Regions from separate parts of the Enterobacter sp. K510 genome, predicted to be linked through region 1. Evidence: predicted binding sites of a transcription regulator. Region 1 holds the regulator's gene; each other region holds the start of a gene.
The links. The regulator sigma-54, encoded in region 1, starts transcription at its own class of promoters, with help from an activator protein. The targets are predictions, from matches to a motif close to GTTGGCACANNTTTCGCTNT.

Region 1 (2,158 bases):
CGGTGAACGCCGCCGTGTGGAAATCGCCCGCGCGCTGGCGGCGGATCCGAAATTTATTCTGTTGGATGAACCTTTTGCGGGCGTAGATCCAATTTCTGTTATCGACATCAAACGTATTATCGAACACCTGCGCGACAGCGGCCTCGGTGTGCTGATTACCGACCATAACGTCCGCGAAACCCTGGCCGTGTGTGAGCGGGCTTATATCGTCAGCCAGGGGCATCTGATTGCCCATGGTACGCCGCAGCAAATCCTTGAAGACGAACAGGTTAAGCGCGTATATCTTGGGGAAGGCTTCAGACTCTGATAGGGTAGAGAAAATAAAGGGTTTAAGCGGAGAAGACTGCTCTGAATATGAAGCAAGGTTTGCAATTACGGCTTAGCCAACAACTGGCCATGACGCCACAATTGCAGCAGGCCATCCGTCTGTTGCAATTGTCTACGCTGGAACTTCAGCAAGAGCTTCAGCTGGCGCTAGAAAGCAACCCGTTGCTGGAGCAAACCGATCTTCACGATGAGATAGACGCCCAACCGACGCAGGACACCGAAAACCTGGATGCCGTCGATGCCCTTGAACAGAAAGAGATGCCCGATGAGCTGCCGCTGGATGCCAGCTGGGACGAGATCTACACCGCCGGTACGCCTTCGGGTAACGGTGTCGATTATCAGGATGATGAACTGCCGGTCTATCAGGGCGAAACCACCCAGTCCCTGCAGGATTACCTGATGTGGCAGGTGGAACTGACCCCCTTCTCGGATACCGATCGCGCCATTGCCACCTCCATCGTCGACGCCGTTGATGACACCGGTTATCTCACCGTCTCGCTGGACGATATTCTTGAAAGCATGGGCGATGAGGAGATCGGGCTGGATGAAGTCGAGGCGGTGCTCAAGCGCGTACAGCGTTTTGATCCGATCGGCGTTGCCGCCCGCGATCTGCGTGACTGCCTGCTGATCCAGCTGTCGCAATTTAGCAAAGACACGCCCTGGCGCGACGAAGCGCAGTTGATCATAAGCGATCATCTTGATCTACTGGCGAACCATGATTTCCGATCTCTGATGCGCGTAACGCGGCTGAAAGAAGATGTGCTAAAAGAAGCCGTCAATCTGATCCAGTCGCTCGATCCGCGACCCGGCCAGTCGATCCAGACGGGCGAACCCGAATATGTTATCCCTGACGTGCTGGTACGTAAGCATCAGGGACGCTGGACTGTCGAGCTTAATTCCGACAGCATTCCCCGCCTGCAAATCAATCAGCACTATGCCGCCATGTGCGGCGGATCGCGTAATGACGCGGACAGCCAGTTTATCCGCAGTAATTTGCAGGATGCCAAATGGCTGATCAAAAGTCTGGAAAGCCGTAACGACACGCTGCTGCGCGTCAGCCGCTGCATCGTTGAGCAGCAGCAGGCCTTTTTTGATAAAGGCGAAGAATATATGAAACCGATGGTGCTGGCCGACATTGCCCAGGCCGTCGAGATGCACGAATCGACCATTTCACGTGTGACTACCCAGAAGTACCTGCACAGCCCACGGGGCATTTTTGAGCTCAAATATTTCTTCTCCAGCCATGTGAATACCGACAGCGGCGGCGAAGCATCGTCCACCGCCATTCGCGCGCTGGTGAAGAAACTGATAGCCGCAGAAAACCCGGCGAAACCACTGAGTGACAGTAAGCTAACTACCCTGCTGTCCGACCAGGGTATCATGGTAGCGCGCCGTACTGTTGCGAAGTATCGAGAGTCTTTATCCATTCCGCCGTCTAACCAGCGTAAACAGCTGGTCTGACTCAACCGATAAGGAAGACACTATGCAGCTCAATATCACAGGACATAACGTCGAGATTACTGAGCCCTTGCGCGAATTTTTACAGACAAAATTTGCCAAGCTGGAGCAATTTTTTGACAGGATCAATCAGGTCTACATTGTTCTGAAGGTGGAAAAGGTGACGCATATCGCCGACGCCACCCTGCATGTCAACGGCGGAGAGATCCACGCCAGTGCGGAAGGGCAGGATATGTATGCCGCCATTGATGGTTTAATTGATAAACTTTCACGGCAGCTCACTAAACATAAAGATAAACTGAAACAACACTAATTGTCCGGGCAGTTAACGGGTGCAGGACGGCCTGTTGTGAGACACAACGGGCCCTTTGTA
Region 2 (2,158 bases), on a different contig from region 1:
AGCTGTCCATGCCTTCGCCGCTGGTGGCGGAGATCAGGATCACTTCTATCTGCGGATTCACCGCCCGCGCCGCCTCTAAACAGCGTTCGACGTCAAAATTCAGATAGGGCAGCAGGTCGATTTTATTGAGCAGCATCAGCGAGGCGGCGGCAAACATATGCGGATATTTCAGCGGCTTGTCTTCGCCTTCGGTGACCGACAGCACCGCCACTTTATGCCGCTCGCCCAGGTCAAAGCTCGCCGGGCACACCAGGTTGCCGACGTTTTCGATGAACAAAATCCCGCCGTCGTTAAGCGGTAAACGCGGCGCGGCGTCGGCGATCATCTGCGCATCCAGATGGCAGCCTTTGCCGGTATTCACCTGAATGGCCGGGGTGCCGGTGGCGCGAATACGCGCGGCGTCGTTTACCGTTTGCTGATCGCCTTCAATCACCGCGCAGGCGGTTTTCCCTTTCAGGCGCAGCAGGGTTTCGGTGAGCAGGGTGGTCTTACCGGAGCCGGGGCTGGAAACCAGATTCAGCACCAGCAGTTCGCGGGCGGCGAAGCGCGCGCGGTTGCGGGCGGCAAGCTGATTGTTTTTATCCAGCACGTCGATTTCCACTTCCAGCATCCGGCGCTGGCTCATGCCGGGCGCATGGGTGCCCGCCTCGCCATGACCATAATGCAGATCGCCGCTGTCGGTTCGCGTCGGACTAAAGGCGGTTTTCATGCCGGTAATGGTAAGCCCGGGCCGGGCGGCAGGCGCGAAGGGCGCCCCGCGAAACGCCGAGTGCGGATTGTGCTCGTCGCCTTCGATAGAGAGATTGCCTTCACCGCAACCACAGGTGGTACACATATTTCACTCCTGTTCAATTTCCAGACGCTGAATTTGCAGACCGTCGTCGGCGACAATCTGTAAGCCGTCACTGTGACACAGCGGACAACGGCGCACGCGCTGGCTCAGTAAGGTGACGTACTGCTGACAATGCCCGCACCAGCACTCGGCCTGTTGCTCATCGAGATGCAGTGTACAACCTTCCGCCAGGGTGCCACGGCATACCAGATCAAAGCAGAAGCTCAACGCGCTGCTTTCGACGCAGGAAAATGCGCCAATTTTTAACCACACGCCGGTGACGCGCCGTGCGCCGTGCGCCGCCGCCTGCTGTTCGATAAGTTCCAGCGCGCGCTGGCAAAGGGTAATTTCGTGCATAGCGCCTCCCGTTAGTCGATGGCCTAACGAATGCAATAACGATGCCAGCTCTTTTTGACATGTCACTGACGATGTCGACGCTGACGAAATGACATGTCATTTTTGCAATGGTTTTGTTTTTTATCTTTAAAATTCAATGCATTAAAAACTGGCATAAAAACTGCTAACAGCGGTTATCGCAACTAATTGGGTAACCTGACATGACCATCTGGGAAATTAGCGAAAAAGCGGACTACATTGCCGAACGGCATCAACGCCTCCAGGATGAATGGCGTCATTACTGCAACTCACTGGTTCAGGGGATCACCCTGTCAAAAGCGCGGCTGCATCACGCCATGAGCTGCGCGCCGGACCGGGATCTGTGCTTTGTCTTATTCGAGCACTTTCCGGTTTACGTCACCCTCGCCGACGGCTTCAACAGCCACACCATCGAGTATTACGTCGGCAGCAAAAACAGCGACGACAAACTGTTGATTGCGCAGGCGCAACTGGGGCTGGACGGCCGGGTTGACGGCCACGTCAGCAACCGCTCCCGCGAAGCCGTACTCGAACACTATCTCGATAAAATCGCCACCGTTTACCACGGCCTGTATGCCGCCATTGAACAGGATCTGCCCATCGATCTGCATCAGCTGGTAAACCGCCCGTTACAAAGGGCGCAGGCGTAACCGCACGGGTGTCGATGAGTGTCGAAACAGACAGTACATCGGCATGATTTCGTCAAAAATGACCACCTGAGGAATGCCTGGTGAATCGTTTTGTAATTGCTGACTCCACCCTCTGCATTGGCTGCCACACCTGTGAAGCCGCCTGTGCCGAGACGCATCGCCAGCGCGGTTTGCAGTCTATGCCGCGCCTGAAAGTGATGCGCAACGAAAAAGAATCTGCGCCGCAGCTATGTCATCACTGCGAAGACGCGCCCTGCGCCGGGGTCTGCCCGGTGAATGCCATTAACCGCGTCGATGGCGC
Region 3 (2,158 bases), on a different contig from region 1:
GCGGTTGGTGGCGGCCAGTACGCGCACATCCACCCGCAGACTGCGGTCATCGCCGACGCGCTGAATATCGCCGTACTGCAACACGCGCAGCAGCTTCGCCTGCAACGCCAGCGACAGCTCGCCGATTTCATCAAGGAACAGCGTGCCGTTATCGGCCATTTCAAACTTGCCGCTGCGGTTGCTGATCGCCCCGGTAAAGGCCCCTTTCACATGGCCGAAGAGTTCGCTTTCCGCCACGCTTTCCGGCAGCGCCGCGCAGTTCAGATAGACCAGCGGATTCACCGCCCGTGGCGATCCGCTGTGAATGGCCTTTGCCACCAGTTCTTTGCCGGTGCCGGTTTCGCCGCTGATCAGCACGTTGAGATCCGAGGCGGCAACGATATCGATCTCTTTTTTCAGCTGCTGCATCGCCGGGGCGAGGCCGATCATCTCCTGCCCGCGCTCCGGCGTGAAGCTGCTTTCCCCGGCGGGCAGCACGTTCTGGCTTTCCAGCTGGGCAATCAGCAGCGCGTTATTCAGCGCCCCGGCCACCAGCGCGGCTATCAGACGCAGGGCTTCGTCGCTGAAGCCGTCGAACTGATCCGGCTCCATGCCGTCGAGGGTCAGCGCGCCAATCAGCTTTTGCCCGGCAAACAATGGCAGGCCCAGGCAGGCGTGCACTTTCAGGCTCTCCTGACCGGGGATCAGGCCATCGTAGGGGTCGGGCAGATCGCTGTCTGCCGGAAAGCGCACCACGTCCCCGGCGCGGGCAATCGCCTCCAGGCGCGGGTGTCCGGCCAGCGAAAAGCGCCGCCCCAGCACGTCCTGCGCCAGCCCGTCGATAGCCAGCGGAATGAACTGGTGCGCCTCATAGCGCAGCAGCGCCGAGGCATCGCAGCCCAGCACCTGGCGCAGCGTGGCGATCAGCCGGGAAAAGCGATCCTGATGACCGATATCGCTTTGCAGTTCAATGGCGATTTTCGCCAGTGCTTCCACGGAAAAACGCATACCCACCTCACAGTCATTTTGACAATGCATAGTGTCATATTGACCATTAAAAGCATAGTCATTTTGACAAAGCGCCTTTCACGTTATTTTATTAAAACATTGATTTATATCACAATTAAAAACTGGCACGCATCTTGATATAGCTCAGTCATCTTTCTCAATTTCAGAGTGGCTGAGGTTAATATGACTATTCATGTAAAAAATAATATTCACTGGGTTGGACAACGTGACTGGGAAGTACGTGATTTTCACGGCACCGAATACAAAACCCTGCGCGGCAGCAGCTATAACAGCTATCTGATCCGCGAAGAGAAAAACGTGCTCATCGACACCGTCGACCACAAATTCAGCCGTGAATTCGTGCAGAACCTGCGTGCTGAAATAGACCTCGCGGATATTGACTACATCATCATCAACCATGCGGAAGAAGATCACGCCGGGGCGCTGACCGAGCTGATGTCCTGCATCCCGGACACGCCGATTTACTGCACCAATAACGCCATCGATTCCATTAACGGTCATCACCATCATCCGGAGTGGAATTTCAACGTGGTGAAAACGGGCGACACCCTGGACATTGGTAACGGCAAACAGCTGATCTTCGTTGAAACGCCGATGCTGCACTGGCCGGACAGCATGATGACCTATATGACCGGCGACGCGGTGCTGTTCAGCAACGACGCCTTTGGTCAGCACTATTGCGACGAACACCTGTTTAATGACGAAGTGGATCAGGTGGAACTGTTCGAACAGTGCCAGCGCTACTACGCCAACATCCTGACGCCATTCAGCCGCCTGGTGACGCCGAAAATCACCGAAATCCTCGGCTTTAACCTGCCGGTGGATATGATCGCCACCTCCCACGGCGTGGTATGGCGTGATAACCCGACGCAAATCGTCGAGCTGTACCTCAAATGGGCGGCAGATTATCAGGAAGATCGCATCACCATTTTCTACGACACCATGTCGAACAATACCCGCATGATGGCCGACGCCATCGCCCAGGGCATCAACGAAGTGGATCCCCGCGTGGCGGTGAAAATCTTCAACGTCGCCCGCAGCGATAAAAACGAGGTGCTGACCAACGTGTTCCGCTCCAAAGGCGTGCTGGTGGGCACCTCCACCATGAACAACGTGATGATGCCGAAAATCGCCGGGCTGGTGGAAGAGA
Region 4 (2,158 bases), on a different contig from region 1:
CAGCGCTTTTTGAGCTCGCTGGACGCGCAGCTGCGTGACAGAGACACAACGCTTATCACCGGCATTGTGGATGCGCGTCTGAATCAGCAGAATCGCTACGATACCTACAACACTATCATTACGCTGGGTAAAGACAGTCCGTATCGTTATGACTCCACCAATCGCTACAACAAAAACCATCTGGTGCCGTTTGGCGAGTTCGTGCCGCTGGAGTCGATCCTGCGTCCGCTGGCGCCGTTCTTTGACCTGCCGATGTCGTCATTCAGCCGCGGGCCTTATGTGCAGCCGCAGCTGCATGCGCACGGGTTTAATCTGACGCCCGCCATCTGCTATGAAATCATTCTCGGCGAACAGGTACGGGATAACTTCCGTCCGGATACGGACTTCCTGCTGACCATTTCCAACGATGCCTGGTTCGGTAAATCCATCGGCCCGTGGCAGCACTTCCAGATGGCGCGTATGCGTTCGCTGGAGCTGGCACGTCCGCTGCTGCGCAGCACCAACAATGGCATTACCGCCGTGATTGGTCCGCAGGGCGACATTCAGGCTATGATCCCGCAGTTTACCCGTCAGGTGCTGACGGCAGAGGTCACGCCGGCACGTGGCCTTACGCCTTATGCCCGCACCGGCAACTGGCCGCTGTGGATCCTCACCGCGCTCGCCGGTTTCGGCGCGCTGGTGATGAGTCTGCGCCAGCGTCGTCACTAATCCCTCTCCTCCAGGACCGGTCGCACACAGTGCACCGGGCCTGCACTCCTTCAAAACTGGCACACCTCTTGCTACCCATTAGCAGGGAACAGCGATTTTTTGCGGCTCTGCAACCTTGATGCACCAGCACGGATCGGCGGCGGCACTAATTTGGTGCAACCAGCGATTTATGCCTCTAAACGGTGCGGTGCGCCTCGCAAAAATAAACAATATCGCAGCAAAATCTTTACATTAAGCCAGACTAAATGTTAACAAACACGCATAACACTGCACGCTTAAGCAGCAGGATATAACAACACAATCACTCACACTGGGTATCAATGCGTCTCTGGCGCTGACGATGAAGGAGTTGGATATGCAATTACGTAAACTGGCCACAGCAATGCTGGTGATGGGAATGTCCGCCGGCGTAGCGCAGGCTGAAGATGCAGCCCCTGCGGCCGGGCAAAGCACGCTGGAAAAAATCGCCAAAAACGGCGTGATCGTGGTCGGACACCGTGAATCTTCCGTACCGTTCTCCTACTACGATAACCAGCAAAAAGTGGTGGGTTATTCGCAGGCTTACTCCAACGCCATTGTTGAAGCGGTGAAGAAAAAGCTCAACAAGCCGGACCTGCAGGTAAAACTGATCCCTATCACTTCGCAAAACCGTATTCCGCTGTTGCAGAACGGCACCTTTGATTTTGAGTGCGGCTCCACCACCAATAACCTGGAGCGCCAGAAGCAGGCCGCTTTCTCTGACACCATTTTCGTCGTGGGCACCCGTCTGCTGGCGAAAAAAGGCGGCAACGTGAAAGACTTCGCCGATCTGAAAGGTAAAGCGGTCGTGGTGACGTCAGGCACCACCTCTGAAGTGCTGCTGCACAAGCTGAACGAAGAGCAGAAAATGGATATGCGCATCATCAGCGCGAAAGATCATGGCGACTCCTTCCGCACCCTGGAAAGTGGTCGTGCCGTGGCCTTTATGATGGACGATGCCCTGCTGGCGGGCGAACGTGCGAAGGCGAAGAAACCGGATAACTGGGAAATCGTCGGCAAGCCGCAGTCGCAGGAAGCCTATGGCTGCATGCTGCGTAAAGGCGATACCGAGTTCAAGAAGCTGATGGATGACACCATCGCCCAGGCGCAGACCTCTGGCGAAGCGGCTAAGTGGTTTGATAAGTGGTTCAAAAACCCGATCCCGCCAAAAAATCTGAACATGAACTTTGAACTCTCGGATGAGATGAAAGCGCTGTTCAAAGAACCTAACGACAAAGCTCTTAACTAATTACAACCATTAGGGGCGGGTCCTCCTGCCCTCTCGATTGATATGAAGCACGGACAGACTATACGTTGAAGGGTCGTTCCCCATTCAGCACGAATATTACAGCTTCTTATTAATCTTCGGGGGTAGCGCTGCTACCCTTTTTTTTCAGAGGTAGATTATGTCAATAGACTGGAACTGGGGAAT

Region 2: a site for sigma-54 is predicted at 1,219-1,238, ahead of hypA (hydrogenase maturation nickel metallochaperone HypA). Genes of this name have one in related genera too.
Region 3: a site for sigma-54 is predicted at 1,109-1,128, ahead of norV (anaerobic nitric oxide reductase flavorubredoxin). Genes of this name have one in related genera too.
Region 4: a site for sigma-54 is predicted at 764-783, ahead of ACQUTD_RS05505 (amino acid ABC transporter substrate-binding protein). Genes of this name have one in related genera too.

Annotation. Positions count from the first base shown of each region.
Region 1 covers NZ_JBNRLQ010000013.1:75,020-77,177, reverse strand. Annotated here, with positions in the region: gene lptB (LPS export ABC transporter ATP-binding protein) at 1-307, shown strand, start outside; gene rpoN (RNA polymerase factor sigma-54) at 355-1,788, shown strand; gene hpf (ribosome hibernation promoting factor) at 1,811-2,098, shown strand.
Region 2 covers NZ_JBNRLQ010000001.1:126,160-128,317, reverse strand. Annotated here, with positions in the region: gene hypB (hydrogenase nickel incorporation protein HypB) at 1-835, opposite strand, end outside; gene hypA (hydrogenase maturation nickel metallochaperone HypA) at 839-1,189, opposite strand; gene hycA (formate hydrogenlyase regulator HycA) at 1,390-1,857, shown strand; gene ACQUTD_RS00570 (4Fe-4S dicluster domain-containing protein) at 1,938-2,158, shown strand, end outside.
Region 3 covers NZ_JBNRLQ010000001.1:105,309-107,466, forward strand. Annotated here, with positions in the region: gene norR (nitric oxide reductase transcriptional regulator NorR) at 1-987, opposite strand, end outside; gene norV (anaerobic nitric oxide reductase flavorubredoxin) at 1,171-2,158, shown strand, end outside.
Region 4 covers NZ_JBNRLQ010000003.1:45,714-47,871, forward strand. Annotated here, with positions in the region: gene lnt (apolipoprotein N-acyltransferase) at 1-708, shown strand, start outside; gene ACQUTD_RS05505 (amino acid ABC transporter substrate-binding protein) at 1,064-1,975, shown strand; gene ACQUTD_RS05510 (amino acid ABC transporter permease) at 2,133-2,158, shown strand, end outside.